One region of the Serratia sp. AS12 genome, then DNA from elsewhere that is predicted to be linked to it. Evidence: predicted binding sites of a transcription regulator. Region 1 holds the regulator's gene; each other region holds the start of a gene.
What was found. Region 1 encodes LexA, which represses DNA repair genes until DNA is damaged. Its sites were predicted from a motif close to TNCTGTATGTACATACAGNA; they were not measured.

Region 1 (10,365 bases):
TCAATCAATTATTCGGCTTTCTCTTCCACTGTCGCCGTTTCCGGCTGCACGTTGGTTTCCGCCGGCATGCTGACGCTTTCGATAGTCAGCTTGATTTCCGGGGTAATCAAATCGCTCAACATGCTGTACACCTCCAGGGTGTGCTCACGGACTGCATCGCCGATATCGTTGATGTAGCCTTCTTCACGCAGCGTCGCCACCAGGGTAGAGAACACCGCCTTGTCGAAGAACTCCGGCGCGTTGATGCCGTGCAGCACCGAAAGGCGCTGGGCCATGATGCGGCTCTCTTTCTCCAGCGCGCCGCGGTTGATGCTCGGGTTGGCGCTGAGGATAGACATGGTGATGGCATAGCGCTGCAAGGTTTCGCGCACGCCGGCTGCCAGCAACTGCAGAGGGCGAATGCGCGCCGGGTTAAGCACCAGATCCTCGCCTTTGTCGCAGATGAGCTGCTGGCGGATCATTTCCTCGATCAGCGGTCGCAGCACTTCCGGCAGGTGTTCCTTGTCGTTATGCAGGAACAGTTCGGCCTTCAACATCGGGTAAATCAGGCCGATCTGCCGCAGCAGTTCAGCGCGGGACACCCGGCGGTGATGCATCACTATGGTGGCGATCAGCGAAGGCAGCACCAGCAGATGGTGGATATTGTTGCGGTAATAGGTCATCAACACCGCCTGCTCGCGCGGCAGGATGATGATATCGCCGATGTTATCCTTCTCCACCTCGAACTTGTTCATGTTCAGCGCGTGATCGAGCAGCTCGTCCGGCGTCTGGGTCGGCACGGTGACGTCGCCGGCGTAAGGCACGTTGCGCATCAGTTGCAGATAACACTCCAACTGCTCAAGCAACTGCTCGCGAGTCAGCGAGCGCTGGCGTGAGGCCAGCAGCGCCGTGGAACACAGGTTCATGGCATTGGCGGCGGCCGCGTTGTTGATGCGTACCATGATCTTGGCCGCCAGGTCGTTGACCGTTGGCGTCAGCCAGCTTGGACGTTGGGCTTCGATCGGGTCAATCGATTCGCGCCACTGCGGCACGTTCTGGTTCAGGTAGGTGGTCAACGGCAGCGGATCGCCGAAGTTGACGTAACCCTGGCCGAGATTACGCAGCTTGCGCAGGCCGCGCAGCATCTGCAACAGGCTCTCTTTTTCCTTGGTCGCACCGCGCAGCTCTTTGGCGTAAGTACCTACTTCCATCACGTGTTCGTAACCGATGTAGATCGGGACCAGCGTGATAGGGCGAGTACCACCGCGCAACATGGCCTGGATGGTCATCGACAGGGTGCCGGTCTTTGGTTCCAGCAGGCGCCCGGTACGGGAACGGCCGCCTTCAACGAAGTATTCCACCGAGTAGCCACGGGTAAACAGCTCGCCGAGGTATTCGCGGAACACCGTTGAGTACAGCTTGTTGCCTTTGAAGGTGCGGCGGATAAAGAACGCGCCCAGGCGACGGAAGATCGGCCCGGCCGGCCAGAAGTTGAGGTTGATGCCGGCGGCGATGTGCGGCGGCACCAGGCCCTGGTGATACAGCACGTAGGACAGCAGCAGATAATCCATATGGCTGCGGTGACACGGCACATAAACGATCTCGTGGCCGTCCTGCGCCAACTGGCGCACGCGCTCGGCGTTGGTGACGTTGATGCCCTGATACAGCCGGTTCCAGGTCCAGCTCAGCACGCGATCGGAAAGGCGCACCGTCTCGTACGAGAAGTCGGCGGCGATCTCTTCCATCAGCGCAATGGCGTTCTGCTGGGCCTTTTCATGGGAAATTTTCTTGCTGCGCGCTTCGTCCTCGACCGCTTTTTCGATCGCTTTGGACGCCAACAGCTTATTGAACAGATCCTGACGCGCCGGCAGGCTTGGGCCGACGGCGGCCAAACGTTGACGCGAGAAATGCATGCGCGCCACGCGCGCCAGTTTCTGTGCGATAGTTTTGTCCGTACCGTGTTCGGTCGCCATTCGGCGCAGCGAAACGGTGTTGGAGAAACGCACGAAGCTGTCGCGGCCCAGCCACAGGACGGCGAAGAATTTCTGGACGCCGTTCAGCAAGCGCAGATGCGGCGTGCCGTGACCTTCGCGGCCTGGGGAGCGGCCAAACATCACCGACACCGGCAGCATCTGAATATCGAGATCCGGATTGCTGCGGTGCAGATCCAGATAGTCGTGAAACAGTTTTACCGACTCTTCTTTCGGTGTGTAGTAGCGGAACACGCGCGGGCCGTCGTGAATGAACACGTGGCTTGGCAGTACGGTGCCGTCTATCTCCAGCGGATTGAGGGGGTCGGGCAAATCCTGTGCCAGGCACTGGGTGCGTAGCGTCAGTAAATCCGCCTTGGAATTATAAGGTAAAACATACAAAATCGGCCGTGAGGGATCCAACCCTAACTCCGTGACCGGATCTGAAGGGATAACCTTACTTCTTACCAACAATTTGAGTGGTAAATTCAATAATTTATAATAAATTTTACGCCAACCTGACATAACAACGTGAAGCCTCTTGTTAGCAATGCGCCGCAAGCATACCAGAAACCGGGTAGCAGATCTGTGGTGTTGGAAAACCGTGAGCCGGGAGAGTTTCCTGACCCAAGCTCTATAATTATGACTTACCTCTGTGAAAGGCACTAAAAAACATGGCAAACCAAGCAACCGGCCTGACCCGTATTATTAAAGCCGCCGGCTACTCATATAAAGGCTTTTCTGCTGCCTGGCAGCACGAAGCCGCATTCCGCCAGGAACTGGTGGCGACCGTGCTGGCTATCATACTGGCGATCTGGCTGGATGTGGGTGCGATAGCGCGCATTTTGCTGATCGGATCGGTGCTGTTGGTCGTGATCGTCGAGATGCTGAACAGCGCGATTGAAGCCATTGTCGATAGGGTGGGCACGGAACACCACGAGCTTTCCGGCCGAGCGAAAGATATGGGATCGGCGGCGGTAACGCTGGCGATCATCCTGGCGCTGTTTGTCTGGGGTTCGGTACTGTGGCAGCACTTTGTCTGAGTGGTTCGCCCCGTCGCGGCGGGGCGCTAATCCCTGATTTTTATTCATTCTTCGGTTCCCAAGCCGCGCTTACCTGTATATACTCACAGCAAGACTGTATAAACAAACAGGGGGCGGAATGAAAGCACTAACTACCAGACAACAAGAAGTCTATGATCTGATTCGCGATCATATTTCGTCAACTGGCATGCCGCCAACGCGCGCCGAGATCGCCATGCGTCTGGGGTTCCGTTCGCCAAATGCTGCAGAAGAACATCTGAAAGCGCTGGCGCGCAAGGGCGTGATCGAGATCGTCTCCGGCGCTTCACGCGGCATTCGTCTGCTGATGGAAGATGAAGAAGGTTTACCGCTGATTGGCCGCGTGGCCGCCGGTGAACCGCTGCTGGCGCAACAGCATATCGAAGGACACTATAAGGTGGATCCTTCTCTGTTCAAACCTAGCGCGGATTTCCTGCTGCGGGTCAACGGCATGTCGATGCGTGATATCGGCATTCTCGACGGCGATCTGCTGGCGGTGCATAAAACCCAGGACGTGCGGAACGGCCAGGTAGTTGTGGCACGTATTGAAGATGAAGTTACGGTCAAGCGCCTGAAAAAACACGGCAATGTGGTTGAACTGCTGCCAGAAAACAGCGAGTTCCAGCCTATCGTGGTCGATCTGCGTCAGCAGAATTTCACCATTGAAGGTCTGGCGGTCGGCGTGATCCGCAACGGCGACTGGATTTAATCGCTGCGCCTGAACGTCCTCCTCTGATTTAAATCGCCCCAGCTCTGGGGCGATGTCATTTCTGATTCATTCAAACCCTACCGCCACGGGAACATTTCACTATGCGCCTGCTTTCTGCCTTCACCAGCGATACTGATAAAGCCCTATGGCGCCTTGCTCTGCCAATGATCTTTTCCAATATTACCGTGCCGCTGCTCGGGCTGGTGGATACTGCGGTGATTGGCCACCTGGATAGCCCCACCTATCTGGGCGGCGTTGCGATTGGCGCCATGGCTACCAGCTTCCTGTTTATGTTGCTGCTGTTCCTTCGCATGAGCACTACCGGACTGGCGGCACAGGCGCTCGGTGCACAGGATCCGCAGGGGTTGGCGCGCGCTTTTATGCAGCCGTTGTTGCTGGCGGCGTTGGCCGGTGTGGCTATTGTGCTGCTGCGCCATCCGTTGATCGATATGGCGTTGCAGATCGTGGGCGGCGATGGCGCGGTGCTGGAACAAGCCCGGCTATTCCTCGAAATCCGCTGGCTAAGTGCGCCGGCGGCGTTGGCCAACATGGTGATCCTGGGCTGGCTGCTTGGCGTGCAATACGTGCGTGCACCGGTGATCTTGCTGATTATCGGTAACCTGCTGAATATCGTACTGGATATCTGGCTGGTGATGGGGCTGAGGTGGAACGTGCAAGGGGCGGCGACGGCGACCGTCATCTCTGAATATGTCACCCTGTTGCTGGGGCTATGGCTTGCCTGGCGGGTGATGCGTATTCGAGGGATTTCCGCGCCGATGCTGCGCCAGGCCTGGCGCGGAAATCTGCGGCGCTTGTTGGCGCTGAATCGCGACATCATGTTGCGTTCACTGTTGCTGCAAGTGTGTTTTGCCTCACTGACCATCTTCGGCGCCCGGCTTGGCGGCGACGTGGTGGCGGTAAACGCGGTATTGATGAATTTGCTGACCTTCACGGCCTACGCGCTCGACGGCTTTGCCTACGCGGTAGAGGCGCATTCCGGCCATGCCTATGGCGCTCGCGACGACAGCCAACTGCGCAAGGTGTGGCACGCCGCCTGTCGCCAGGCTTGCCTGGTGGCGCTGGCTTTTGGGGTGGTGTATGCCGTTGCCGGGCAGCAAATCATCTCGGCATTAACCTCTTTACCCGAGTTGCGTACGCTGGCGAGCCATTATCTGCCGTGGCAGGTGGTGCTGCCGTTGGTCGGTGTGTGGTGTTACCTGCTGGACGGCATGTTTATTGGCGCGACCCGCGGTGCCGAAATGCGCAACAGCATGGCGGTGGCGGCCGTCGGCTTCGGCCTGACGTTGTTTACCGTCCCTGTGTTAGGCAATCACGGATTATGGCTGGCGCTGGCGGTGTTTTTGTCGCTGCGGGGCATTGCGCTGGGCTGGTTCTGGCACCGTCACCGGCTGCGCGGTACCTGGTTTGCGGTGCAATAAGTCCGAGAGTTTTTTAGATTATTGAGTAATTTTTCTTATGTTTTTATTTATATTTTCTTACATATCCCGAAGGATATTCCATTCGGGTAGTGCTTTGTTTGTTGGCGTGTTTTTCTGATAAAGTGTTTTTTAATGGATTTTTATTCTGGTTTTTATTCTATTTTCGTTATCTGCGTCTACAATTAATCATGTGGCTGGCTAAATGAATGGGGAGTGGCAACCCTTTGGTTTGCGGTAATAGACCATGAAAATTGCTTGGTTAGACGCCCGGTCAGCACAGCATCAAACTGATTTACGACAGGTTAACGGAGAGACTATGAACAAAGATCAAGCCGACGGTAACTGGAAACAGTTTAAAGGGAAAGTGAAGGAACAGTGGGGCAAGCTGACCGATGACGATTTGGCCGTCATTGAAGGGAAACGCGAACAGCTTGTCGGTAAAATCCAGGAGCGCTATGGCTACCAGAAAGAGGCGGCCGAGAAAGAAGTGAAATCCTGGGAAGACCACAGCAAGTATCGCTGGTAGCGAGCAGGGCCACAGCGTACGGTGGCCGTAATCGACTGTAGCCGGCCTGGCATCATCCCCTTAACGCCACGGCCACAGGTACAGGGAAGTGCCTGACCAACCCCGCTTAATTTATTTCTTCTTGATGGCAATGCTGTGATCGTGCTCGCCGCAATCATGCTTGCTGTCGCAGGCTTCCACTTCAACACAGCCCGAACACAGACCATGCGCTTCCACCACGCTGTGGCGCAGCACAAAACCCGACTCTTTCGCCAGTTTTTGCAGCGTTTCCTCCACCCCTTCGGTGGTGCGTTCAGTCACCTGAGCACAGCGATCGCAGATAAACAACGCGGAGGTATGCATCGGTTGTTCGAAATGATGGCACAGCACGTAGCTGTTGGCTGACTCCACCCGATGAATAAATCCTTGTTCCAACAGGAAATCCAGCGCGCGATAGACCGTTGGTGGTTTCGCCTGCGGTTCAGCCACGCGCAGCAGATCCAGCAGGTCATAAGCACTGATGGCACCGGGTTGTTGTGCCATCAGGCGTAACACTTCCAGCCGCTGCGGTGTCAGCCGCACATTGCGTTGCTGGCAGAGTTGTTCAGCCTGCGCCAACAGTTTTTCCTGGGTGCTTGAGTTCATGGCAAATATCCCGGTACGTAAAAAAACCGATTTTACCATGATTAAGCGCAATCGCCGAGAGTCGCCCCCTTTTCCGCTGATAAGGAGCAACCTGATGCGGAGATATGGCGGGTGCGATGAAAAATGAGTGATAGTTTCACGCGCTACACCGTCATCTGAGCGGTGGGCAAGCGGCGTGATTCCTTCTCAGGTGGAAAGTGAACGCTGCAAACGCTCTGCCAGCCTGGTCATATCCGCCGCCGGATTATGGCCAATCAGCATAAAGCTGTGGCTGCCATCGGCCCAATACACCACATTCATTCCCTGTCGGCGTTCGCTTTGTGCGGACTCCGGCTTGCCCGGTTGCTGAATAATGCACAGCGCCAGCGGGCCAAACTGTGTGTCCAGCCAGGTCAACTGAGCAATGCGACGATCGTCGTAAGCCAGCACGCGGGCATTTTTCAGCTCTGCGCCGTTCAATGCCAGTTTGGGAGCGGGGAGGGCAATGCCGAGCCGTTCGCCGGTGTGCTGCAATTGACTGGCGAGTAACGCAGGGGAGCTATCGAAGCCCGCCAGCGTTTCCGGGGTGTAAAGCGCCATATATTGGGCTACCAGGCCGCGCCAGTTGTCTTCTGGCTGACTCGCTTGCAGCCAGGCGCGATCGCCTGCGACACCGAGCGCCAGAAAACCGACGGCAGCGGCAATCAGGGCACGGCGGCTGACGCCGCGTTGTGGGACCGGCATGGCAAGTGGCCACCTGTCCTGCAGTTGTTGCACCGGTGCTTCATCCAGCAAAGGGGCGAACGCCTGTTTGAACGGCAGATTGCTGCGTTCCAGCAGCGACAAACGGTCGGCCAATGCCGGTTCGTCGACCAGGCGCTGTTCCAGGCTGCGGCGCTGCTGGGGATCCAGTTGATTGTCCAGATAGGCGACCAGCAGTTCATCCGCAGTATAGTATGAGCTCATGATCGTTCTCCTTTTGACTGCGGGATATGGGGTTGCAGCACACTGTCGTTTGCAAGCCGCAGACGTGCCGCTGCCAGGCGGCTCATGATGGTGCCGATGGGGACGTCCAGCACCTCGGCCGCTTCCCGGTAAGAAAGCTCTTCTACGTACACCAGGAATAGCGTATTGCGCTGTGCCTCCGGCAAGCGGTTGACCCGCTGCATCACTTCATTGGCCCATATCGTATCTTCACCGTTTTCCTCGCCGGCCAGATCGTCGGCATCGACAAAACCCTGCCCCTGACGGATATGCCGGGCACGGACTTCGTTCAGCCAAATGGAATGCAGAATCGAAAACAGCCAGCGATCCATACGCGAGCCCAGAGTAAACTGTGCGGCGCGCTCCAGCGCCCGCACACAGGTGGCTTGAACCAAATCGTCGGCGATATCCCGCCGGTGGGAGAGCACTAAACCATAGCGCCACAGGCGGGAAAGATACTGGCCGATTTCGTTGCGGATTGCGTCGTTGCTGATGCTCGCCTCCGGGCCTGGCTGCCTTATGATTCGGGATGGTGATCGATGGCTGCCGCCAGGTCGCGGTACTCTTCGCAACCGGTGCCGCACAGTGACTGGATCACCGTGAGTTGTTCTTTCGCCAGGTCCGGACGGCCTTTCACCATATAGGCTTCACCCAGGTATTCGCGGACTTTTGGGTAGTTGGGATCGAGCGCTACTGATTTTAAATAGTAGCCGATCCCTTCATCCGTGCGCCCGAGCTTGCGGGTGGCGTAACCCCGGTAGTTCAATGCCACGGCGGTGTTGGGGTTTTTCAGGGTGTTCAGCACGTCGAGGGCATCCTGATAGCGGCCGCTTTTTGCCAGTGCATAGGCGTAGTTCGCCCGATCGTTGTCGCCGATCATGCTGCTTTTATCCACCATGCAGGTCTTGGTTTTTGTATCGTATATCTGGCCTTTCGGGCAGGTCGGCGTGGTTTGGCCGCTGCCGTCACCCCCCATTGCCAGGGCCGCGCCGGAAAACAGCAGAGAGCCGGCAATCACGGGCAGCAACAGGCGTTTAACGAAACTGTTCATGGTTTTTTCCTCATTGGAGGGGAGACGAATTGCCCCCTTGGTGAGAGAACACCTGAAGAAGCGTTTTTATTCGTTTTTTCTTTTTCTTTTTGGCCTGATGGCACGGCGGTTTTCCCAACGCCGCCGATTGTCGTTATAATAGTCGTTTGCGGCAGTACGCCGTTCGTTGAATCCCAGACAGAATCAGGTAGCCAGTAACTCAGCATGACGACAGACAACCACGCCTCAAAATATGCCGCCAATCGTTTCTCCATTGCGCCGATGCTCGACTGGACCGATCGTCATTGCCGTTACTTCCATCGCCTGCTGACCAAAGAAACGCTGCTGTACACCGAAATGGTAACCACCGGCGCGATTATTCACGGCAAGGGCGACTATCTGGCCTACAGCGAAGAAGAACATCCGGTAGCGTTGCAGCTGGGCGGCAGCGATCCGGCTGCGCTGGCGCACTGTGCCAAACTGGCCGAACAGCGCGGTTACGACGAGATTAACCTCAACGTCGGTTGCCCGTCCGATCGCGTGCAGAATGGCATGTTCGGCGCCTGTCTGATGGGGCAGGCGACGCTGGTTGCCGACTGCATCAAGGCGATGCGCGACGTGGTGTCGATCCCGGTGACGGTCAAGACCCGTATCGGCATCGACGACCAGGACAGCTACGAGTTTCTGTGCGATTTTATCGCCACCGTTGCCGGGCGCGGCGAGTGCGACATGTTTACTGTCCATGCGCGCAAGGCCTGGTTGTCTGGCCTCAGCCCGAAAGAAAACCGTGAAGTGCCGCCGCTGGACTATCCGCGTGTGTATCAATTGAAACGTGATTTCCCGCAGCTGACTCTCGCCATCAACGGTGGTGTGAAAACGCTGGAAGAAGCAAAGCAGCATCTGGAGCATCTGGATGGCGTAATGATGGGGCGCGAGGCTTATCAGAATCCGGGCATTTTGGCGCGGATCGACAGCGAGCTGTTTGGTCGCCAGACCGAGGTCATGGACAGCGTGGCGATTATCGAATCGCTGTATCCGTATATTGAACGTGAGCTGTCGAACGGCACCTATTTGGGGCACATCACCCGCCATATCCTCGGCCTGTTCCAGGGCGTGCCGGGTGCGCGCCAGTGGCGTCGCCATCTGAGCGAGAACGCCCATAAGCCGGGTGCCGATGCGCGCGTGGTGGAAGCTGCGCTGGATCTGGTTCGTCTGCCGCGTACCGAAGTGGCGTAATACACAAAGAATTTGACTAACAGTTAGTCTTTTTCATCAGGCACTCAGCGCTATGCTGTTTGCCTGTTTTTATATTTCAACTACTTATCTTTTCCGCCGTTCTGGCACGCATCTTGTAATACTCCTGCAGAGACTTTGTTTTGCGAAGGAGCAATCATGTTAGAACTCTTCTTTCTCATTGGCTTTGTAGTGATGCTGATGGTGACCGGAATTTCGTTGCTGGGCGTATTCGCCGCGTTACTGGTCGCGGCGGCATTTATGCTGCTGGGCGGCCTGTTGGCGATGGTGATCAAGCTGCTGCCCTGGTTGATTTTGGCGGTGGTGGGCGTCTGGATATACCGTTCGATGCAGAAGCCGCAAATACGCCGTTACTGATTTTTTATCGAGTAATCAGACAGTCACGCTGAAATTTGCGTAACGAATGCATCGTGAATGCGGCGACGATCACACCTTGGTGTTTTAAATGCAAATGCGGCACATTAAGCGTGTTTTTTGCGTTTAGGGGCTGGTAGGATATTTGTCGATGCAGCGATGCGACCTATTTCATCACCGCAAGAGACAATAGTACCCAATACGAGCGTTGCTGAAGCAACCCCCCTGTCTCTGGCGGACTCTGCTCTACCCCTACAAATGCAGTAATAGAAAGGGCTCCTTACGGAGCCCTTTTCTTTTGCCAGGGGAATCAGGGGATCAGCAGGCTTGAACCGCTGGTATTGCGGCTTTCCAGCACCTCATGCGCACGTTGCGCATCGGCCAGCGCAAATTTTTGCTCTTCTTTTACGTCGACCTTGATAGCGCCACTGCCGATCAACGAGAACAGCTCATTGC
Region 2 (10,365 bases), 740 kb from region 1:
CTGACGAACGCGCTGGCCCTGCATCTGATGGGTCAGCTTATCAACGCTTTGTTGCAACCGTTTATGCTGCTGCAGGCTATCGTAAAATAATTCAGGCAATTCAGGCAGCTTCTCCGCCCAAAACGGCGCTTTTTCCTTCAGGGCGCGAATCACCGCCGGTATGCCGACCTGATCGCGCATCCAGCTCTCAAGGAACGGCTTGGCGGTAGTCCATAAATCCAGCTTCGGATAGAGCTGCCGCCCCAGGCCTTCAACATACAGCAAGGTCTTCTGCAATAACACCAGTTGCGGCTGCACTTCCATATTGAAGCGGCGTGCGGTATTGAACAGGTTCAACAGCACGTTGCCGAACGAAATCTCCTCCAACGGCTTCTCGAAGATCGGCTCGCACACGGTGCGGATGGCGAACTCGAAGTCCTCTACGTTGGTATCACGCGGTACCCAGCCCGAATCGACGTGCAGCTCCGCCACTTTGCGGTAATCGCGGTTGAAGAAGGCGATAAAGTTTTCCGCCAGATAGCGTTTGTCGTCCTTGTTCAGCGAGCCGACGATGCCGCAGTCAATGCCGATATAACAGGGATCTTCAGGGTGCTCGTAGCTGACAAAAATATTACCAGGATGCATGTCCGCATGGAAAAAGCTGTCACGGAATACCTGGGTAAAGAACACCTGCACCCCACGCTCGGCCAACAACTTCATGTTGGTGCCCTGTTTTTCCAGCGTAGCGATATCCGATACCGGGATACCGTAGATGCGCTCCATCACCAGCACGCTTTCACGGCAGTAATCAGAGTAAACCTCCGGTACGTACAGCATCGGGCTACCATCAAAATTACGGCGCAGCTGGATGGCATTTGCCGCTTCACGCAGCAGATTCAACTCGTCCAGCAGGGTCTTTTCGTACTCGCGCACCACTTCACGCGGCCGCAAGCGACGCCCATCCGGCATCAGCTTCGGCACCCAGCCGGCCAAACGATACATCAGGCGAACATCGGCCTTGATGATAGGCCCAATATCCGGCCGAATGACCTTCAGCACAATTTCTTGCCCGGTAGTTTTCAGGCGCGCAGTATGCACCTGCGCTATCGATGCAGATGCCAGCGCCTGCTGGTCAAAATCATCGAACCAGGTTTCCAGCGGGCCACCCATCGCCAATTCGATGTGCTTGCGCGCCAACGCGCCGTCGAACGGCGCAACCCGATCCTGCAACAAGGTCAGTTGATCGGCAATCTGCGGTGGGAACAGGTCGCGGCGAGTGGACATCATCTGACCGAACTTGATCCATACCGGCCCCAGTTCTTGCAGAGCCAGGCGCAAACGCTCGCCCAGAGGCTTGTCTGCATGGCGGTTTGGCATCCAAAACAGCAGGCGGCGGCCAAAACGCAACGGCAACGTCAGGCGCATCTTGGGGATCAGTTCATCCAGGCCATAGCTGAGAAAAACGCGGACGATCAAATACAGGCGGCGTAGTTCGCCAGGGGTCATCGTTTACCCTCCAACTTGTCCATGCGGGCAATCAGCGCTTCGGCACTGCGAACGGTGGCGTCAACTTCCTCGTTGAACCACACCACTTCCAGCGGCCCCGGCGCCACGCGCCACTCTTCCGTCAGGGTTTCCGCCACGTAATGCTGCTGACGCTGCAACCCCGATCTCAACAGGCTTGCGCCTTTACCGAGCACCTGGGTAATACCCTGCGCGGCGATATCACCGATATAGGGTGCCAGCCATTCCGCCGGATCCCACTCTGCCAGATCAAGCAGCCCCACCAGTTGTTGCACCACCTGAATATCGCCCTCGACGATCAACTCGCCGCTGCGCATCAATGGCGAAAGCTGCTGACGATCGCGCAACTTCAACAACACCGATACCCGGCTGCGCACCGTGCAATCGGCGGTATCTTCAGACTGGCCAAGCACGTCCACCCGCTGTTCGCTGAAGATCAGCACCAGCGGCGAAGCAAGTTCCTGCAACTCAATACGCAGTATTTTGCCGGCCAACCGCAGACGGGCGGCCTTCATACTGCGATCGCGGAACAGCAGGCTATTGAGCGATGTCTCCAGCGCGCCGGTCAACAAGGGGGTTAGCAGCATCGGCATGTCCATATCAGAACTTGAAGCCACGATGCAGGGCCACAATACCGCCGGTAAGATTGAAATAGGTCACGTTGTCGAAACCGGCCGACCCCATCATGCCCTTCAGCGTTTCCTGGTCGGGATGCATGCGGATCGACTCGGCCAGATAACGGTAGCTTTCCGGATCCTTCACCACCAGCTCGCCGATTTTCGGCAGCACGTGGAACGAATAGGCATCATAGGCTTTGCTCAGCGGCGCCAGCAGCGGTTTGGAGAACTCCAGCACCAGCAGGCGGCCGCCTGGCTTCAGCACACGGAACATCGAACGCAGCGCTTTGTCTTTGTCGGTGACGTTGCGCAGGCCGAAGGAAATGGTGATGCAGTCAAAATAGTTATCCGGGAACGGCAGCGCTTCAGCATTAGCCTGCACATAGCTGATGTTGCCGATAATGCCGCGATCGCGCAGCTTCTCGCGGCCCATCTTCAGCATGGAGTCGTTAATGTCCGCCAGCACTACCTGCCCTTGCTCACCGACCATGCGGGAGAACTTGGCGGCCAGATCGCCGGTGCCGCCGGCCAGATCCAGCACACGCTGTCCACGGCGCACGCCGCTGCAGTCAATGGTAAACCGCTTCCAGATACGGTGGATGCCAAACGACATCAGGTCGTTCATCACGTCATACTTTGCCGCTACCGAATGAAAAACGTCTGCCACCATGGCCTGCTTTTCGTCTCTAGCTACGGTGCGAAAACCGAAATCTGTGGTTTCCTGCGATTGATCTGCCATTGTCCTGCCTGCTATTCAGTCAATTTTGTGTGGTCGAGTGTACCAGAACCCCACGGAATACCCCACCTCGAGGCGGCTGTCATGCCTGCGAAGCGGAGCGTGGTTCTTCGGCGGAATCGTCGTCTTCCGCCTGCGGCAGCGCGTTGACGTCATCGTCATCCGCTGCCTCATCGTCTTCATCATGCTGCGCGCCGGCTTGCTGTGCCAGCAACGGATTGATCGGTCGTTTCACCTCAACCCCCAGCGCGCGGAACCCTTCGGTTTGGCCGATAAGATTACCACGGCCTTCGCTCAGTTTGTTCATCGCCTGGCGATAACTCCCCTGGGCCTTGTCCAGGCTCTGCCCCAGCGCCGACATGTCGTCGACAAACAGCCGCATCTTGTCATACAGCCGCGCCGCCCGGTCGGCAATGCGCTGAGCATTCTGGCTCTGGTGCTCATAGCGCCACAGGTTGGTAATGGTGCGAAGCGCCACCAATAGCGTGGTCGGGCTGACCAGCATAATATTGTGTTTAAGCGCTTCGCTTATCAATTCCGGCTCCCGGTCGATGGCCAGCAGGAAAGCCGGCTCCACCGGAATAAACATCAACACATAGTCCAGTGAACGCAGACCGGGCAACTGTTGATAATCTTTGCGCCCCAGCAAGCGAATGTGGCCGCGCAGCGAGGCAATATGCTCGCTCAGCGCCGCCTCGCGTTCCTCTTCATCTTCACTGTTGAAATAACGTTCGTAGGCGACCAGCGACATTTTCGCATCGATCACAACGTCCTTACCCTGCGGCAGACGCACAATAACGTCAGGCTGCATACGGCTCTGATGATCCAACCGCACATTAACCTGAGTTTCATACTCGTGCCCCTCGCGCAAACCCGAGGCTTCCAGCACCCGACTCAGCACCACCTCACCCCAATTGCCCTGGGTTTTATTGTCGCCTTTCAGCGCCTTGGTGAGGTTAATCGCCTCGCGCGCCATTTGTGCGTTGAGTTGCTGCAGGTTACGTATTTCATGGGTCAGAGTATGGCGTTCGCGGGCTTCCTGGCCAAAGCTGTCCTGCACCTGCCGGCGGAAACCATCCAGTTGCTCGCGCAACGGCAGCAACAGGCGATCCAGGCTTTGCTGGTTCTGTTCGTTCACCTTGCGCCCGCTGTGTTCGAAGATGCGGTTGGCCAGGTTTTCAAACTGGGTGGTGAGCCGCTGTTCGCTGTTGATCAACAGGCGCTGCTTCTCTTCCGCCGCCATGCGGGTCTCTTCCAGACGGATGGTCACTTCGCGCAGTTCAGCTTCCTGAGCACTGTTGACCTCACGCTGGGCGCGCAGCTCCTGATTGAGCAGTTCACATTCGTTGCGCCAGTGATTGAGCTGCTGCAATTTTTCATGCCCGGCCGCCAATTGGCTGTGCAAATTGCGCAGTTCCAAATCGGTTTGCCGCATTTGCTGTTCATTTCTCTGTAGAATTTCCTGCCGGGCCGCCGTTTCCTGCTGTGCCTGCTGCAATGACTGTTCCAGCAGCCGCAGCTCGGTTTCATGCTGCGCATGGGCCTGCTGCACGCGCAGGCTGGCGATCAACCACCCCAGCAGCATGCCGACCACGACTCCGCCCACACCGTAAACCAAACTGGTATCCACCCCTGCCTCCTGTTACGCCTTGCCGTTCCTGCGTTTATGCGCCCGTTGCCCGTCACGTTAAGGGGATGCTGTATGGATGTCCAGTTTGATTTTGCCCCGGCAACGCAATATTGCGAAACGCCGCGCAAGTCAGGCAAAAACTAGCCAAACCACTGGCTTAACCACTTGATGCCAAACGCCCCCGGCGCAAGAATGCCGAACGCCCAGATCATCGCTGAAGTGATATTCGCCAGTTGGAAGTAACGTTGGGGCATGCCGCAGATACCGCCGACCAGCGGCACCACCGCGCGCAGCGGGCCGAAGAAACGGCCGATAAAAATACCCAACACTCCCCAGCGTTCAAAAAACGCATGGCCGCGGTCCAGCAACTGCGGATTACGCGATAGCGGCCACATGTGCGCCACGCGGTCTTGATAGTGGTAACCGATCCAGTAAGAAAGCCAGTCGCCGAAAAATGCCCCTATGGCGGCGGCGGCCCAGATAGGCCAAAAAGCGATGCCGCTCTCGCCAATCAACGCGCCCAACGCCAGCAGGATCACCGTGGCCGGCAACAGCAGGGACAGGAACGCCAGCGATTCGCCGAATGCCAGGAAGAAAATAATGGGGATGGCCCAACCTTCGTGCTGACGCACGGCGTCGCTGACCCAGTTGATAATGTCGTTGAGGCTCAATACGGGCTCCTGATGCGGGGTTTTCTGTGCCAAGGATACGCAATGCCGGCCGGGGCAGGTTAAACCCCGACTAAACATGTAGCGGTTTACTCGAGGTAGAACGCCTGCAGCGTTTCACGCTGACTTGGGCCCAGGCCGTATTCTGCCTCCAGCCAGCGATCGGTGGAACCATATTGAGCGCGAATACAGCTCAGCGCTGTCATCAGGAACTCTTCGCGAACGCTTAGCACGTAGGTGAACTGCCCCAGCGCCGAGGCGTTCAGGCGAATCGACAGTTGATCCAGCATGTGCTCGCGGAAAGTCGCCAGCGTGGTTTCGGTCAGCAGGTAATCTTCAACTACCGTCGCCTCGTCGGCCCCCAGGGCAAACAACACCAGCGCCGCCCCCACCCCGGTGCGATCCTTGCCCACCGCGCAATGCTGGACGATCGCGCCGCTATCGGGGGCCTTCAGCAGTTGGGTCAGCCGTTTATATGCAGGATTGCCGAACGGCAGCCGGCGATACAGCTCCTGCATAAACGCCTGCGCGTCGAAACCGGCCAGCGTCTGACTGGTCAGCTTTTCCAGGTTAGCATTAACCTTACTGCTCAATGGGTTGGCCGGAACATGATGGTAATCGGCGCCACGCCACAGAATATCAGGCTTGCCCTGCACTTCATCGGCGTCGCGGTAGTCCAGCACCGAACGCACCGGCACGCCGGCCAGGAAGGCGCAGTCGTTTTCCGTCAGGCAATCCAGCGAGCCGGAACGGAACAACAGACCGCGTTTGATACGGCGACCATCGACGACGCTGTTGCCGCCTAGATCGCGGAAGTTAATGCCGCCATCAAGCGGAGCAAGTGAAGGATGAAGCAGAATTTGGGCGGTCATAGACGTCCTCGTGGTTATTGTCTAAAAGGCGCAACCTGAAAAATCAACGGATAAAGAGACGGCCGAAAGGAGGGCGCTGAGGGCTATATACACCCAGGCTTTCACGTTGCGGCCAACCGCAGTTTGCAAGGCGTGGGTATAACCGTAACAGATTAAGGCTGAATGGAAAAACGGGCCGCGTTGGCGGCCCGTTGAAGGTGGGAAGCAACTACAGCAGGCGGCGCGCCGCTTCAACCACAATCTGTACCGCTTTGCTTTCGGTGTTTTTCATGGTTTCTGCGTTTGGAATTTCCTGCTGGGTGCGGTTGACGATCACGCCGGCAACCATACCTGCACGCAGGCCCTGGCTTGCACACATGGTCAGCAGAGTGGCGGATTCCATTTCATAGTTCATCACGCCCATCGCCTGCCATTCTTCCATCGAGCCCTTAAAGCGGCTGACGACGCGGCCGGAATAGGTATCGTAACGTTCCTGGCCCGGATAGAAGGTGTCAGAAGACGCGGTCACGCCAATATGCGTGGTGGCACCGCTGGCCTTGGCGGCCTCGACCAGTGCGGTGGTGCAGGCGAAGTCGGCCACGGCCGGGAATTCCATCGGCGCAAAGTGCAGGCTGGCGCCGTCAAGGCGAACCGCCGCGGTAGTGACCAGCACGTCACCGACGTTGATGTTCGACTGAATAGCCCCGGTGGTGCCGATACGCAGGAAGGTACGGATCCCCAGTTGCGCCAGTTCTTCAACGGCGATCGAGGTAGACGGGCCGCCGATGCCGGTGGAGCAGACGATCACCGCCTTGCCGTCCAGCTCTGCGCGCCAGGTAGTAAATTCACGATGGGAAGCCAGGTGCACCGGATTTTCCATCAGCTTGGCAATTTTCTCTACGCGCTGCGGATCGCCCGGAACGATGGCAAGCTGGGCCCCTTGTAAATCGTTTTTAGTGAGGCCAAGATGAAAAACATCAGATTGAGACATACGAGACTCCTCATAGATCATGTTTATTGGGAGGAACAAAAAAGTACTCTACTGAAAATCGCCATCCAATTTCGTGATGGCCATCACCATGAATAAAGAAACAAAGATCAATCTACATATTTTTTGTGATTTAAGTCACAAAAAATAACCCAAAGACGCTATAAACGTCGCACCTGCCACAAGTCTAGCCGACAAAACAGCCCGCCGTTTACCGCCTTTCCTCTTGGCGACAAGCCCCCTTTTCCACCACGAGGCCACTTATGTCGCTACCGAAAAATAGCCTTATTTTATCGGTGACTTAGCAACAAAAAATGGGGCTAACGTACCTTATGGCGCTAATACAGGCCAAAATGCACAATATCCTGATAAAAAGATAACAAAAGTGCGTTAAAACCAGATAATTAATCGTTTTTTACAGACTTGACCGAAAATGCTCAACCGGGTGCCAATAACGGGTAATCTTTCCTATAGTTATTCTCAGCGCTTTTTTCTATTGCACGGAGACCGCAATGAAAACCGACCATGTGATGACATTAAAACAGGCTCAGGGGGGATTCGCCCCGGCCGTAACGCCGTTGGCCGCCTCTACTGTGCTTACCGACGAACAGGGCATTCATGCCGGGGAAACCACCATTCCCTCGCAAGGTGACAACCTGCCGGCCTATATTGCCAAGCCGGCGAACCACAACGGCCCCTTCCCCGTGGTGCTGGTGGTACAAGAGATTTTTGGCGTTCACGAGCATATTCAGGATCTGTGCCGCCGCCTGGCGAAACAGGGCTACCTGGCGATAGCGCCAGAGTTGTACTTCCGCCAGGGGGATGCCAGGGATTACACCGACATAAGCGAATTGTTCCAGAAACTGGTGGGCAAGGTGCCGGACAGCCAGGTGCTGGCCGATCTCGACCACGCAGCCCATTGGGCCAGCCGCCACGGCGGCGACGCCGGCAAGCTGGCGATTACCGGTTTCTGCTGGGGCGGCCGTATTACCTGGCTGTATGCCGCGCATAACCCGCAACTGAAGGCAGCGGTAGCCTGGTACGGCAAGTTAGTGGGCGAAAAAACGCTGAACTCGCCAAAACACCCGGTCGATGTGGCTACGCAGCTTTCTGCACCAGTGCTGGGATTATACGGCGGCCAGGACAGCGGAATTCCACTGGAAACGGTGGAAACCATGCGCCAGGCGATTCGCGCAGCTAACGCCGATGCCGAGATCGTGGTCTACCCCGAAGCGGGTCATGCTTTCAATGCCGATTATCGCCCAAGTTACGATGCCGAAGCGGCGACGGACGGCTGGCAACGCATGCTGGCATGGTTCGCTCAACACGGCGTGGTCGGCGTCAAATAACCCCTCCCCTCACGGCTGCCTTCACCGGTGGCCGCCTGCAATGTAAAAAAGGGCGCCGAAGCGCCCAAAATAATCACACCAGAACCTTATTGATTGCACGCCGGCCTTCAATGGCCGGGCAACGCACTCCGATCAGGCTTGCTGCTGGCGCAGGCGCTGAGCCGCCAACACCATGTTGGCCAGCGACTGACGGGTTTCCGGCCAGCCACGGGTTTTCAGGCCACAATCCGGGTTAACCCACAGGCGTTCCGCCGGGATGTTCTGCGCCGCTTTACGCAGCAGCGCTTCGATCCATTCCACGCTTGGCACGTTTGGCGAGTGGATGTCGTACACGCCTGGGCCAATTTCGTTTGGATACTCGAACTCTTTGAAGGCTTCCAGCAGATCCATATCGGAACGCGAGGTTTCGATAGTGATCACGTCGGCATCCAGCGCCGCGATGGAATCCATGATGTCGTTGAATTCGCAGTAACACATGTGCGTGTGGATCTGCGTGTCATCCTGCGCCACGGCAGCGTTCAGTTTGAAGGCATCCACTGCCCAGTCCAGATAAGCGGCCCAGTCGGATTGACGCAGCGGCAACCCTTCACGCAGTGCCGGTTCGTCAATCTGGATGATGCCGATACCGGCTTTTTCCAGATCTTCTACTTCGTCGCGCAGCGCCAGGGCGATCTGCTTGGCGATCACTTCACGGGTTACGTCTTCACGCGGGAATGACCAGCAAAGGATGGTCACCGGGCCGGTCAACATGCCTTTTACCGGCTTGTCGGTCAGCGATTGCGCATACCTCGCCCACTCAACGGTGATGGCTTCAGGACGGCTGATGTCGCCAATGATCACCGGCGGTTTTACGCAGCGGGAACCGTAGCTCTGTACCCAGCCATTTTGGGTGAAGACGAAGCCGTCAAGGTTCTCGCCGAAATATTCCACCATGTCATTACGCTCGGCTTCGCCGTGCACCAGCACGTCCAGGCCCAGACGTTCTTGTTCAACGATCGCCTGTTTGATGTGCTCGCTAATGCTGGTGCGGTAATTGTTGCCGTCCAGACGCCCCTGTTTGAAGTCCAGGCGCAGGCTGCGGATTTCGGTGGTCTGCGGGAATGAGCCGATAGTGGTGGTCGGCCAGGCCGGCAGGTTGAAGCGTTCACGTTGCGCCTGAGCGCGCTGAGAGTAAGGGCTGTGGCGCTCGCTGTCTTGTGCGGTAACGGCGGTCAGACGTTGGCCTACCTGCGCATTATGTACGCGGCTGGACTGACGACGAGCGCGGATTGGTGCGCTGTACGCGTCCAGTTCTGCCCGCTTTTCTGCACCTGGCGCGTTCAGCGCCGCGCTTAGCAAAGCCACTTCAGCGCATTTTTGCAGAGCGAAGGCGAACCAGCTCTTCACTTCTTCATCCAGGCGGGTTTCCACGCTCAGATCGATGGGACTGTGCAACAGGGAGCAAGAGGTGCCAATCCACAGCGGACGGCTGTTAACCAGCGGTTGCAGACGGTCGAACCAGCTGCTCAGGTCGGCACGCCAGACGTTACGGCCATTGATGACGCCCAGCGACAGCAGCCACTCTTTTGGCAATGCCTTGTGCAATACGGCGATATCGTCGTGACCGGCCACCAGATCGACATGCAGGCCCTGTACCGGCAATGCGCGGATAGTGTCGAGGTTATGACCAACGCTGTCGAAATAGGTGGTCAACAGCAGTTTTACCTGCCCCTGCAACGCGTCGTAAGCCGGTTTGAAAGCGTCGAGCCATGCCTGCGGCAGCTCCAGCACCAGTGCAGGTTCGTCGATCTGCACCCACTCTACGCCGCGCTTCGCCAGTTCACCCAGAACCTGCCGGTAAACCGGCAGAATGTCCTTCAGCAACGACAGTCGATCAAACGGCTCACCCTTCACTTTGCCCAACCACAGGTAAGTGACCGGCCCCAGCAGCACAGGCTTGATTTTGTGGCCCAGCGCCAGCGCTTCGTCAACTTCATCCAGCAATTGAGTCCAACCCAGTTTGAACTGCTGGCCCTTCTGAAAT
Region 3 (10,365 bases), 1.9 Mb from region 1:
ATGGCATAAAAAATGTCGAGTTTGATGACAAAGTTGTCTTTAAACCCGAGATACCCGGGCCTAGCGCACCGAGGGGCGCTCCGGCGGGCAAGCCGCTACGCCCCCTTCGCCACGCTCTCCCTAATAACGGGCTTTGTCAGTAGTCTGGGGCTTAACATGCTAAGCCCGGAAAACGCTGATTTTAGCGGCGGCGAGACCAAGCAATGGTGCGACGCCCGCAGCGCAGAAAGCACAGTTGACATAGGTCAATGAGCATTTCGAGCAGCGTACGGTGCAGTAGTGCGCTGTGTCGCAGCCCCGATAAAACGGATTTAGCGACGGTTGCCGAAAATACGCAGCAACATCAGGAACAGGTTGATGAAATCAAGATACAGCGTCAGCGCGCCGACGATGGCGTATTTGCGGAAGCTGTCTTTGTCATCGGCGTTCAGTTGTTCGCCCATAGCTTTCAGTTTCTGGGTGTCGTACGCCGTCAGGCCAACGAACACCACCACCCCGATATAGGTAATCGCCCACATCAGCGCGGTGCTTTTCAGCCAGATATTCACCAGCGAAGCCAGCACGATGCCGATCAGCGCCATAAACAGCATGCTGCCGAAACCGCTCAAGTCACGCTTGGTGGTGTAGCCGTACAGGCTCATCGCGCCAAACATGCCGGCGGTCACCACAAAGGTGCTGGCGATAGAGCTGTAGGTGTAAGCGATGAAAATGCTCGAAAGCGTCAGCCCGGTCAGCGCCGAATACAGCATGAACAGCGACGTAGCCACCGTGCCGCTCAGGCGGTTGACCATGCCGGAAATCACGAACACCAGCGCCAACTGAGCGATAATCAGGCCGAAGAAGGTGATCTGGCTGGAGAAGATAAAGTTGAGGATCGCGGGCGTGTTGGCCGCGTACCAGGAAACGAATGCCGTCAACAGCAGGCCGCAGGTCATCCAGCCATAAACCTGCGCCATATAAGCCTGAATGCCGCTGTTGGCACGTTCAACGATTGAACCATTAGAGCGTGGATATCGGTCCATGACGGTTACCTTTTGCATGTGGAACAAGATGTTAAAGCCCCATCTGATGGGACTCAGCCTGTAATAAGCGTACCACAGAAACGGCAACGCGGAAGCGGCAAAGGTATTGATTTGTTTCCGCTGTTTACACCCGTCGCCTTTCAAGCTGCAACGTTGTTACCTGCACTCGCTTACCCTAGTTACTTACTTAAGTAAGCGCCTGGGGATAAGCGAGCTGGGCGACTAGTTGCAGCTTGAAAGTCATAGGGTGCGACAATTATTTAGCCGCTTGATGCCAACGTTCCGCCGCCTGACGATCGCTGTCGTGCGCGTCGACCCAGCGGTCGCCCTGCCCGGTCGCCTCGCGCTTCCAGAACGGCGCACGGGTTTTCAGGTAGTCCATGATGAACTCGGTGGCGGCAAACGCCATGCTGCGGCGCGCGCTGGTCACGCCGACGAACACAATCTCCTCGCCGGGAAACAGCTCGCCCACGCGGTGGATCACCGTAGCACGCTGCAGCGGCCAGCGCCTGCGCGCTTCCTCCACGATCTCCGCCAGCGCTTTTTCGGTCATGCCGGGGTAGTGCTCCAGCGTCAACGCGCTGACGTTATCGCCCAGATTATGGTTGCGCACCTTGCCGGTGAAGGTCACGACGGCGCCGTCGTCATCGCACTGCGCCAGCCACTGATACTCATCGCCGACGCTGAATGGCGCTGCGCCAACGCAGATACGGGTATTTTCCACTGTTAACCTCCAGTTACCGGTGGAAAGAAAGCGACTTCATCGCCGGCACGCAGCGGGTGTTCTGCCGCCACCAGTGACTGATTGACCGCCGTCAGCAGCTTGCCGGACTCCAGCGCCAACGCCCAACGTTCGCCGCGTGTGCATAGCGCCTTGCGCAGCGCCTCTACCGTGGGATAGTCCGCCGGCATCGACAAGCCGCCGGTGCCCACCAGTTCGCGCACTTGCGCAAAAAACAGAATGTTAATCATAGGTCCACCTTAAAATCACCGGACTTGCCGCCGCTCTTCGCCAGCAGCCGTACCGGGCCAATCACCATATCTTTCTGCACCGCTTTGCACATGTCGTAAATGGTCAACGCGGCTACCGAGGCGGCGGTCAGCGCTTCCATTTCGACGCCGGTCTTGCCGGTCAGCCGGCAGCAGGTTTCAATGCGCACCCGGCTGTGTTCCGGTTGCGCCTCCAACTGCACTTCAACCTTGCTCAGCATCAGCGGATGGCACAGCGGGATCAGCTCCCAGGTACGTTTCGCCGCCTGAATGCCGGCGATACGCGCCGTGGCGAAAACGTCGCCCTTGTGGTGGCTGCCGTCGATAATCATCGCCAACGTGGCGGGCAGCATCTCGACAAAGGCCTCGGCGCGGGCTTCGCGCACCGTCTCCGCCTTGGCGGACACGTCGACCATATGGGCTTCGCCCGCGGCGTTAATATGGGTTAGCTGCGTCATGGATCTTATCTCTTCAGATGGGGCTGGAAGTTGCACGGGCGGTGGCGCGCGTCCAACTGCTCTTCAATAATGCGTTCCCAGGCGGTGCGGCAGGCGCGGGTCGAACCCGGCATGGCGAAAATCACCGTCCGGTTGGCGATGCCGGCCAGCGCGCGCGACTGGATAGTGGCGGTGCCGATTTCTTCGTAGGACACCATGCGGAACAGTTCGCCGAACCCTTCGACCTCGCGGTCAAACAGCGGCAACAGCGCTTCCGGGGTGTTGTCGCGGGCGGTAAAACCTGTGCCGCCGGTGATCAACACCGCCTGCACGCCTTCATCGGCAATCCACGCGGAAACCCGCGCGCGGATCAGGTATTTATCGTCTTTGACGATGGCGCGATCCACCACCTGATGGCCCGCCTCCTGCGCCGCTTCCTGCAGATAGTGGCCGGAAGTGTCTTCCGCTTCGTCCCGGCTGTCCGAGACGGTCAGAATGGCGATATGCGCCGGAATAAATTCACTGCTGGCATGACTCATTGTTAACGATGCTCCTCTTCGTTGGATGCCCAATAGATTTCAAGTTGCAGCCAATAACGCCGTGGCTTGAGATATACAGAGTATTATCCGCCGATAAACGACAGGTTCTGGGTAATGCCGGTGTTGTTCTGATGCAGGAAATGGGTCTGTTTTTTGCTCAGCAACCCGCCCTGGATACGCTGCTTCAATGCCTCGAGTTGGCCGTCGTCCGCCAGCAGATCGCGCAACGTGATGCCTTGCTCGCCGAACAGGCACAAGTGCAAATTGCCGATGGCGGAGACCCGCAGCCGGTTGCAGCTGGCGCAGAAATCTTTCTCGTACGGCATGATCAACCCCACTTCCCCCTGGTAATCCGGGTGGCTGAATACCTGAGCCGGGCCGTCGCTGCGGCCGCGGGGTTGCCGTTGCCAGCCCTGCTGCTCCAGTTGCAAACGAATCACTTCGCCGGACACGTGATGCCGGCGAAACAGCTCGCCACCGTCGCCGGTTTCCATCAGTTCGATAAAACGCAGTTGGATAGGACGGTCCTTGATCCAGTGCAGAAATGCGCCCAGTTGCTGATGATTGACGTCACGCATCAGCACCGCATTGACCTTGACCTTGCTGAACCCGGCGGCAAACGCGGCATCGATGCCGTCCATCACCTGGCGGAACTTGTCCTGGCCGGTAATGGCATGAAACTGGCGAGCATCCAGGCTGTCGACGCTGACGTTAATCGCCGTCAGGCCGGCGTCGCGCCACTGAGCGACATCGCGCGCCAGACGGTAACCGTTGGTGGTGACCGCCAGCGTTCGGATGGCCGGGTTTTCACGCACGGCGGCAATGATCTCGGTAAAATCGCGGCGCAGCGAAGGTTCACCGCCGGTAAGGCGGACCTTTTCAGTGCCCAGTTCGGCGAATGCGCGGCTGACGCGCCGGATCTCATCCAGCGACAGGAAGGTTTTCGGGCTGCCGTTAGGTTGGTAACCGTCAGGCAAGCAGTAGGTGCAACGAAAGTTACACACGTCGGTGATCGACAGGCGCAAGTAATAGAACTTACGCTCATAAGCATCAATGAGTTGCGGCACCATAACACCTTTCCAAAGTCGGGAGATGCGAGCGTTTCCACTCTGCACCCTGGTGGCTGACTTCGCCACGGCCCAAGCGCCATATTGTTCGCAGGAACAACGTAGGCCCAGAGGCTAGGAGTTTTGGTCTCAGTTCCCGCTGCTTGAATAGCCGGAACGAAACCGTGGTTTTCACCAGAATACTAGCGCTAAATAAACGCGATAGCCAACTCGCAATTTCGCTATATAATTGTGTATACAGCGTTTTTACGTGTCTGCAAGTCTGGTTAACCATGATAAACGCCCCTTGCGCAGGTGAATTGACCAGAATCACGCAAATGACACTCTTTTTCGCGTTTTTACGCCAAATCCGCTACTTTATGCGGGCAGTTTCAGCCCCTTTGTAAGGAAATTTATGCGTAATCGTACCCTGGCCGATCTCGATCGGGTGGTGGCATTAGGTGGCGGCCACGGTCTTGGTCGCGTGATGTCTTCCCTGTCGTCTTTAGGCTCCCGTTTAACCGGCATTGTTACCACCACCGATAATGGCGGTTCCACCGGTCGCATCCGCCGCTCGGAAGGCGGCATTGCCTGGGGCGATACCCGCAACTGTCTCAATCAACTGATTACCGAACCGAGCGTCGCCTCCGCGATGTTCGAATACCGCTTCAGCGGCAACGGCGAGCTGTCGGGGCATAATCTCGGCAACCTGATGCTGAAAGCCTTGGATCACCTTAGCGTACGCCCGTTGGAAGCGATCAATCTGGTACGCAGCCTGCTGAAAGTGGACGCGGCGCTGATCCCGATGTCCGAGCAGCCGGTGGATCTGATGGCGCACGATCACGAAGGCCACCAGGTTTACGGTGAGGTGAATATCGACCAGCTCACCCATATGCCGCAGGAGCTGATGCTGTCGCCGCACGTCCATGCCACGCGTGAGGCGCTGGACGCCATCGCGCAGGCCGACGTGATCCTGATTGGGCCGGGCAGTTTTCTCACCAGCCTGATGCCGTTGTTACTGTTGGACGATCTCACCCAGGCTCTGCGTCGCAGCAGCGCCAATATGATTTACATCGGCAATCTGGGGCGCGAACTGAGCGTCGCGGCGGCGGCATTGTCGCTGAAGGACAAGCTGGAGCTGATGGAAGAGCGGATTGGCCGCAAGATGATTGATGCGCTGATTGTCGGCCCGGCGGCGGATACCGGGGCGGTGCAGGATCGCGTAGTGATTCAGCAACCGCTGGAAGCCGCCGATATTCCTTACCGCCACGATCGCCAACTGTTGCGCCAGGCGCTGGATCAGGCGTTGATAGAACTGGGCACCCGCGCCTGAGTTAATCGCGATCGGTTAATCGCCCCCACGCAGCCAGGGGTTGTCGCTGGCGGCGCTGTTGACCATATCGATATAGAGATCTTCCACCTGCTTGCGCGCCCAGGGCGTGCGGCGCAAAAACTTCAGGCTGGACTTGATGCTGGGATCGCTGCTGAAACAGTTGATGCGAATGCGTTCGGCCAGCCCTGACCAGCCATAGCTCTCCACCAGCTTAGTTAAAAGTTGTTCCAGAGTGACACCGTGTAACGGGTCTTTGGACTGGTGTTCGGTCATGGTCTTTGGCTCGCATTAATCAATTGGCCGCACACCATAATCAGCTTTGGCGTAGGCGACAAGAAATTTATACCCTTCGTCTTTCAAACTGCCGCGTTCATATCACGTCAGGGGCGAAGAAATTCGCCCCGATGGATGCGGGCACCGAATACGGCACCCAACGGCTCACGAAATGGCGATAAACTGCTCGCGCAACTGGTGGATTTCGTCACGCAAACCGGCAGCCTGCTCGAACTCCAGATTCTGCGCGTGGGTATACATCTGCGCTTCCAGCTCGCGGATTTTCTGATCCAGCGCTTTTGGCGTCAGGTGCTGATACTGGGCGGCGCTTTCCACGGCCTTGCCCTTCCCTCGGCCCTTGCTGCGGTTGCCCGGCTGGCCCAACTGCAGGATATCGGACACTTTCTTGTTCAGGCCTTTAGGCACAATGCCGTTTTCTTCGTTGAACGCCTGCTGCTTGACGCGGCGGCGTTCGGTCTCGCCAATCGCCCTGGCCATCGAGTCGGTAATTCTGTCGCCGTAGAGGATTGCCTTGCCGTTGAGATTACGCGCCGCGCGCCCGATGGTCTGGATCAGGGAGCGTTCGGAACGCAGGAAACCTTCCTTGTCTGCGTCCAGAATCGCCACCAGCGACACCTCAGGCATGTCCAGCCCTTCACGCAACAGATTGATGCCCACCAGCACGTCAAACTCGCCCAGACGCAGGTCACGAATGATTTCGACGCGTTCTACGGTATCGATGTCCGAGTGCAGATAGCGCACGCGCTCGCCGTGCTCTTCCAGGTATTCGGTCAAATCTTCCGCCATGCGCTTGGTCAGGGTGGTCACCAACACGCGTTCCTTGACCGCCACCCGCTTGCGGATCTCGGAAAGCAGGTCGTCCACCTGGGTGGTGACCGGCCGCACTTCCACTATCGGATCCAGCAGCCCGGTAGGCCGCACGACCTGATCAATAATGTCGTCGCCGGATTTCTCCAGCTCATATTTGCCCGGCGTGGCGGACACATAGATAGTCTGCGGCGCCAGCGCTTCGAACTCTTCAAAACGCATCGGGCGGTTATCCAGCGCCGACGGCAGGCGGAAACCGTATTCCACCAGCGTTTCCTTGCGCGAGCGGTCACCTTTGTACATGCCGCCGATTTGCGGAATGGTGACGTGCGATTCATCGACCACCAGCAGGCCATCCGCCGGCAAGTAGTCAAACAGCGTCGGTGGCGGCTCGCCCTCGCTGCGCCCGGACAAATAGCGCGAATAGTTTTCAATGCCGGAGCAGTAGCCCAGCTCGTTCATCATCTCCAGATCAAACTGGGTACGCTGCGTCAGGCGCTGTTCTTCCAACAGCTTGTTATTGGCCAGCAGCACCTTGCGCCGCTCGGCCAGATCCACCTTGATCTCTTCCATCGCCTGCAGGATCCGCTCGCGCGGCGTCACGTAGTGCGACTTCGGATAAATGGTGAAGCGCTGCACCACCTGCTCGATCTGGCCGGTCAGCGGATCGAACAGCGAAAGCCGTTCGACTTCTTCATCAAACAGCTCGATGCGTAGCGCCAGTTCGTCCGACTCTGCCGGGAAGATGTCGATCACCTCGCCGCGCACGCGGAAGGTGGCGCGCTGGAAAGCCTGATCGTTGCGGGAATATTGCAGCTCCGTCAAACGCCGCAGGATCGAACGTTGATCGATGATCATGCCCTTGGTCAGGTGCAGCATCATCTTCAGATACAGCTCCGGATCGCCCAGACCGTAGATTGCCGACACCGATGCCACCACCACCACGTCGCGGCGTTCCAGCAGCGCTTTGGTGGCTGAAAGACGCATTTGTTCGATGTGCTCGTTCACCGCGGAGTCTTTTTCAATAAAGGTATCGGAGCTGGGAACATAGGCTTCCGGCTGGTAGTAGTCGTAGTACGAGACAAAATACTCAACCGCATTCTCGGGGAAGAACTCTTTCATCTCGCCATACAGCTGCGCCGCCAGCGTCTTGTTTGGCGCCAGCACCATGGTCGGCCGGTTTAGATCAGCGATGACGTTGGCGATGGTAAATGTCTTGCCCGAACCGGTAACGCCCAACAGCGTTTGATGCGCCAGGCCGTCTTCCAGGCCCTCTTCCAGCTTGCGAATGGCTTCCGGCTGATCGCCGGCCGGTTTGAAATCGGAATGCAGTTTGAAAATTTTACTCATTGACTCGGCTACCCTGTGGAGATGCGCGCGCTCAGGCGGCCATGGAGCGGATGCTCGACGAATGGCCCCTAATTATGGAAAGCCCCGGCGATTTTCGCCAGTGCTTATGATACTGGATATAAAACCAGCTTCAAGCGATTCGTTGCTCAAGATGGCGTAGCCCGCCATTGACCCTGGTGCCGACGCGCAATGGCAAAGCGCCGCCTAATGCGCATCGGCGGGGCGTGGATGCACCGACAGGGTTACAGTCGCGTGACATTTTTATTGTCAATAACTGATTTATCCCCAAAATCCGTCAAAAATTAACTTATTGATAGCACTGCGGCGAAAAATCATACATAGCCACATCATCAATACCTTCGTGGCTTGATTTTAGTTAATTTATTGATATTAAACACATTTAATAAAAAGATGAGAATGCGGCCAACGCGAACAGAACCCGCGCCCGCTCTCGCTTTAAACCGCTTTTCTAAATCTAATGCACAAGGTTATCCACAGGAATAGTGGATAACTCCCACCGCCCCGCCCGTGACGGGAGTTGCAGAAAGAACGCTTTTTGCCGTTTCACCTCACCGAAACGGCTTTTTTAGTTATTTTTTCACAAAAAATTCGCTTTGTTTATGCCGATTAATGCTAAGCAGCCCCATTGCCAAAAACACATTTATCCCATTTTTGCACTCATGTGCTGCATCTTGCCGCAACCGGCGAAATAGTTTGCACCATCACTTTTCCTCACAGCACTGCAACAGTGCAAAAATCGTCCGCGTTAACTTTCCACCGCATTTTTGGCAGGGCCACCGGACCAGTCTACGCCTGCCAAACGGTTAACAAGACAATAACATTCCCCTTTTTTTTCCGATTGTAAAAGTTGGCCTGAGAGTTGCAATATCGTTTAACGGCAAAAGTGCGACCAGGTGAAATATCCGTGTCGCTACGGCAGGATTCGCTGCTCTTCGGTCAGCGCCAGCCTGGGGTTAAATAACTGTCAATGGCACGATAAAAGCGAATACACGCTGATAAATTGGCATTAACAACCATTTTTGCCTGCAAATCGTTTATTTTTCCTGAACCGTAACTACCTCGTTAAAGGTAGGCATGCAGCATTTTGTTCTGGACATTAAGACACTCGGGAAAGAAACCGCCAAGGCGGCTTAAGCAGGAAGGAGTGGATAACGCAGGGAAGTAGACGTTTGATGGCCGTTCCTGCGCTGATGCCGGCCGGTGAAATCGGTGCGGTTTTTAACAGGAACGTGTTACGCCTGTGCCCATTTGGGCACACATCCACGAGTGGAATACAGGTCTTTGAGGAGAGTGTCGGATGTTGAGTTTAAGGTCAGTGAACCAGTTCTACGGGCAAAATCATACCCTGTGGGATATTAACCTGGAGTTGCCGCGCGGCCAGTGCACGGTGCTTATCGGTCGTAACGGCGTGGGTAAAACCACGTTGGTCAACTGCATCATGGGGCATTTGCCGGTCGTCAGCGGCAGCATGACCTGGCAGTTGGCGGACGAACCCCCGCAAAATCTGCTGCAGCAGCCGATGGAAAACCGGGCGGCGCTGGGCATCAGCTACGTGCCGCAAGGGCGGCAAATCTTCTCGCAGCTCAGCGTGGAAGAGAACCTGCAGGTGGCGCTGATGGCCGGCCGGGACAAAACCCGCCGCATTCCGCCTCTCATTTACAGCCTGTTCCCCAACCTGCGGGAAATGCGCAGCCGCCGGGCCGGTGATTTGTGCGATGGCGAGCAGCAGCAACTGGCGATTGGCCGTGCGCTGGTGCTGGAGCCGGAGCTGCTGATCCTCGACGAGCCGACCAGTGGAGTACAGCCTTCGATCGCCGCCGATATCGGTAATGCGATCCGCAAGCTGAACCGCGAGCTGGGCATGACGATCCTGCTGGTGGAACACAAATTGCCGTTTGTACGCCGCGTGGCGGATCGCTTTTGCCTGATGGATCAGGGCCGCAGTGTGGCGAACGGCACGCTGGAGCAGTTGGACGAGGATTTGATCAATGCCTATCTGGCAGTGTAGAAAGTGGCGGTGGGAGAATGTCATCTCCCCCGCCCCATTTACAGCAGATTCAAATCCAGATACGTCCCCAGCGCCTGCCGCTCAGGTTGCGGCAGATGCGGGATCTCCCCCAGCAATGGCGCAGGCAGCATACGGCGCAGCGTAGCCAAATATTCCTGATGACGGCGGCCCGGTGCAGTCACGTCGTTGGCAATCCACCCAGCAAGCTGCAACCCCGCCTGCTGGATCGCCTGCGCGGTCAGCACGGCATGATTAATGCAACCCAGTTTGATCCCCACCACCAAGATCACCGGCAGTTGCTCCTGCTGTACCCAGTCGGCGAAGGTATGCTGCTCGGAAAGCGGCGTAAACCAACCGCCTGCCCCCTCGACCAACAGCCAGTCGGCCCTTTGCTCCAGGTGGCGCAGGCCGGCGGAAAGCTGGGCCAGCTCGATTGGCCGCCCTTCGTCGGCACTGACAATGTGCGGCGACGTCGGCTCGGCGAACACATAAGGATTCACCTCCGCGTAGCTCAGCGC

Region 2: rmuC (DNA recombination protein RmuC) is a predicted target of LexA. The motif match lies at 4,553-4,572, and genes of this name have one in related genera.
Region 3: uvrB (excinuclease ABC subunit UvrB) is a predicted target of LexA. The motif match lies at 7,929-7,948, and genes of this name have one in related genera.

What each region holds. Positions count from the first base shown of each region.
Region 1 is NC_015566.1:4,923,345-4,933,709, reverse strand. Features, by position in the region: gene plsB (glycerol-3-phosphate 1-O-acyltransferase PlsB) at 9-2,474, opposite strand; gene SERAS12_RS22800 (diacylglycerol kinase) at 2,624-2,992, shown strand; gene lexA (transcriptional repressor LexA) at 3,111-3,719, shown strand; gene dinF (MATE family efflux transporter DinF) at 3,821-5,158, shown strand; gene SERAS12_RS22785 (CsbD family protein) at 5,475-5,684, shown strand; gene zur (zinc uptake transcriptional repressor Zur) at 5,796-6,308, opposite strand; gene SERAS12_RS22775 (anti-sigma factor) at 6,495-7,253, opposite strand; gene SERAS12_RS22770 (RNA polymerase sigma factor) at 7,250-7,699, opposite strand; gene SERAS12_RS22765 (tetratricopeptide repeat protein) at 7,789-8,322, opposite strand; gene dusA (tRNA dihydrouridine(20/20a) synthase DusA) at 8,527-9,537, shown strand; gene pspG (envelope stress response protein PspG) at 9,694-9,912, shown strand; gene SERAS12_RS22750 (quinone oxidoreductase) at 10,220-10,365, opposite strand, start outside.
Region 2 is NC_015566.1:225,166-235,530, reverse strand. Features, by position in the region: gene ubiB (ubiquinone biosynthesis regulatory protein kinase UbiB) at 1-1,485, opposite strand, end outside; gene SERAS12_RS01035 (SCP2 domain-containing protein) at 1,482-2,090, opposite strand; gene ubiE (bifunctional demethylmenaquinone methyltransferase/2-methoxy-6-polyprenyl-1,4-benzoquinol methylase UbiE) at 2,104-2,859, opposite strand; gene rmuC (DNA recombination protein RmuC) at 2,939-4,486, opposite strand; gene SERAS12_RS01020 (DedA family protein) at 4,627-5,157, opposite strand; gene SERAS12_RS01015 (tyrosine-protein phosphatase) at 5,244-6,026, opposite strand; gene udp (uridine phosphorylase) at 6,235-6,996, opposite strand; gene SERAS12_RS01005 (dienelactone hydrolase family protein) at 7,506-8,342, shown strand; gene metE (5-methyltetrahydropteroyltriglutamate--homocysteine S-methyltransferase) at 8,475-10,365, opposite strand, start outside.
Region 3 is NC_015566.1:1,402,654-1,413,018, reverse strand. Features, by position in the region: gene SERAS12_RS06570 (ABC transporter permease) at 1-9, shown strand, start outside; gene SERAS12_RS06560 (Bax inhibitor-1/YccA family protein) at 312-1,022, opposite strand; gene moaE (molybdopterin synthase catalytic subunit MoaE) at 1,279-1,746, opposite strand; gene moaD (molybdopterin synthase sulfur carrier subunit) at 1,749-1,994, opposite strand; gene moaC (cyclic pyranopterin monophosphate synthase MoaC) at 1,991-2,470, opposite strand; gene moaB (molybdenum cofactor biosynthesis protein B) at 2,476-2,988, opposite strand; gene moaA (GTP 3',8-cyclase MoaA) at 3,072-4,058, opposite strand; molybdenum cofactor riboswitch at 4,045-4,188, opposite strand; gene yvcK (uridine diphosphate-N-acetylglucosamine-binding protein YvcK) at 4,450-5,367, shown strand; gene SERAS12_RS06525 (VF530 family DNA-binding protein) at 5,383-5,640, opposite strand; gene uvrB (excinuclease ABC subunit UvrB) at 5,806-7,818, opposite strand; gene SERAS12_RS06515 (ATP-binding cassette domain-containing protein) at 9,137-9,847, shown strand; gene bioD (dethiobiotin synthase) at 9,886-10,365, opposite strand, start outside.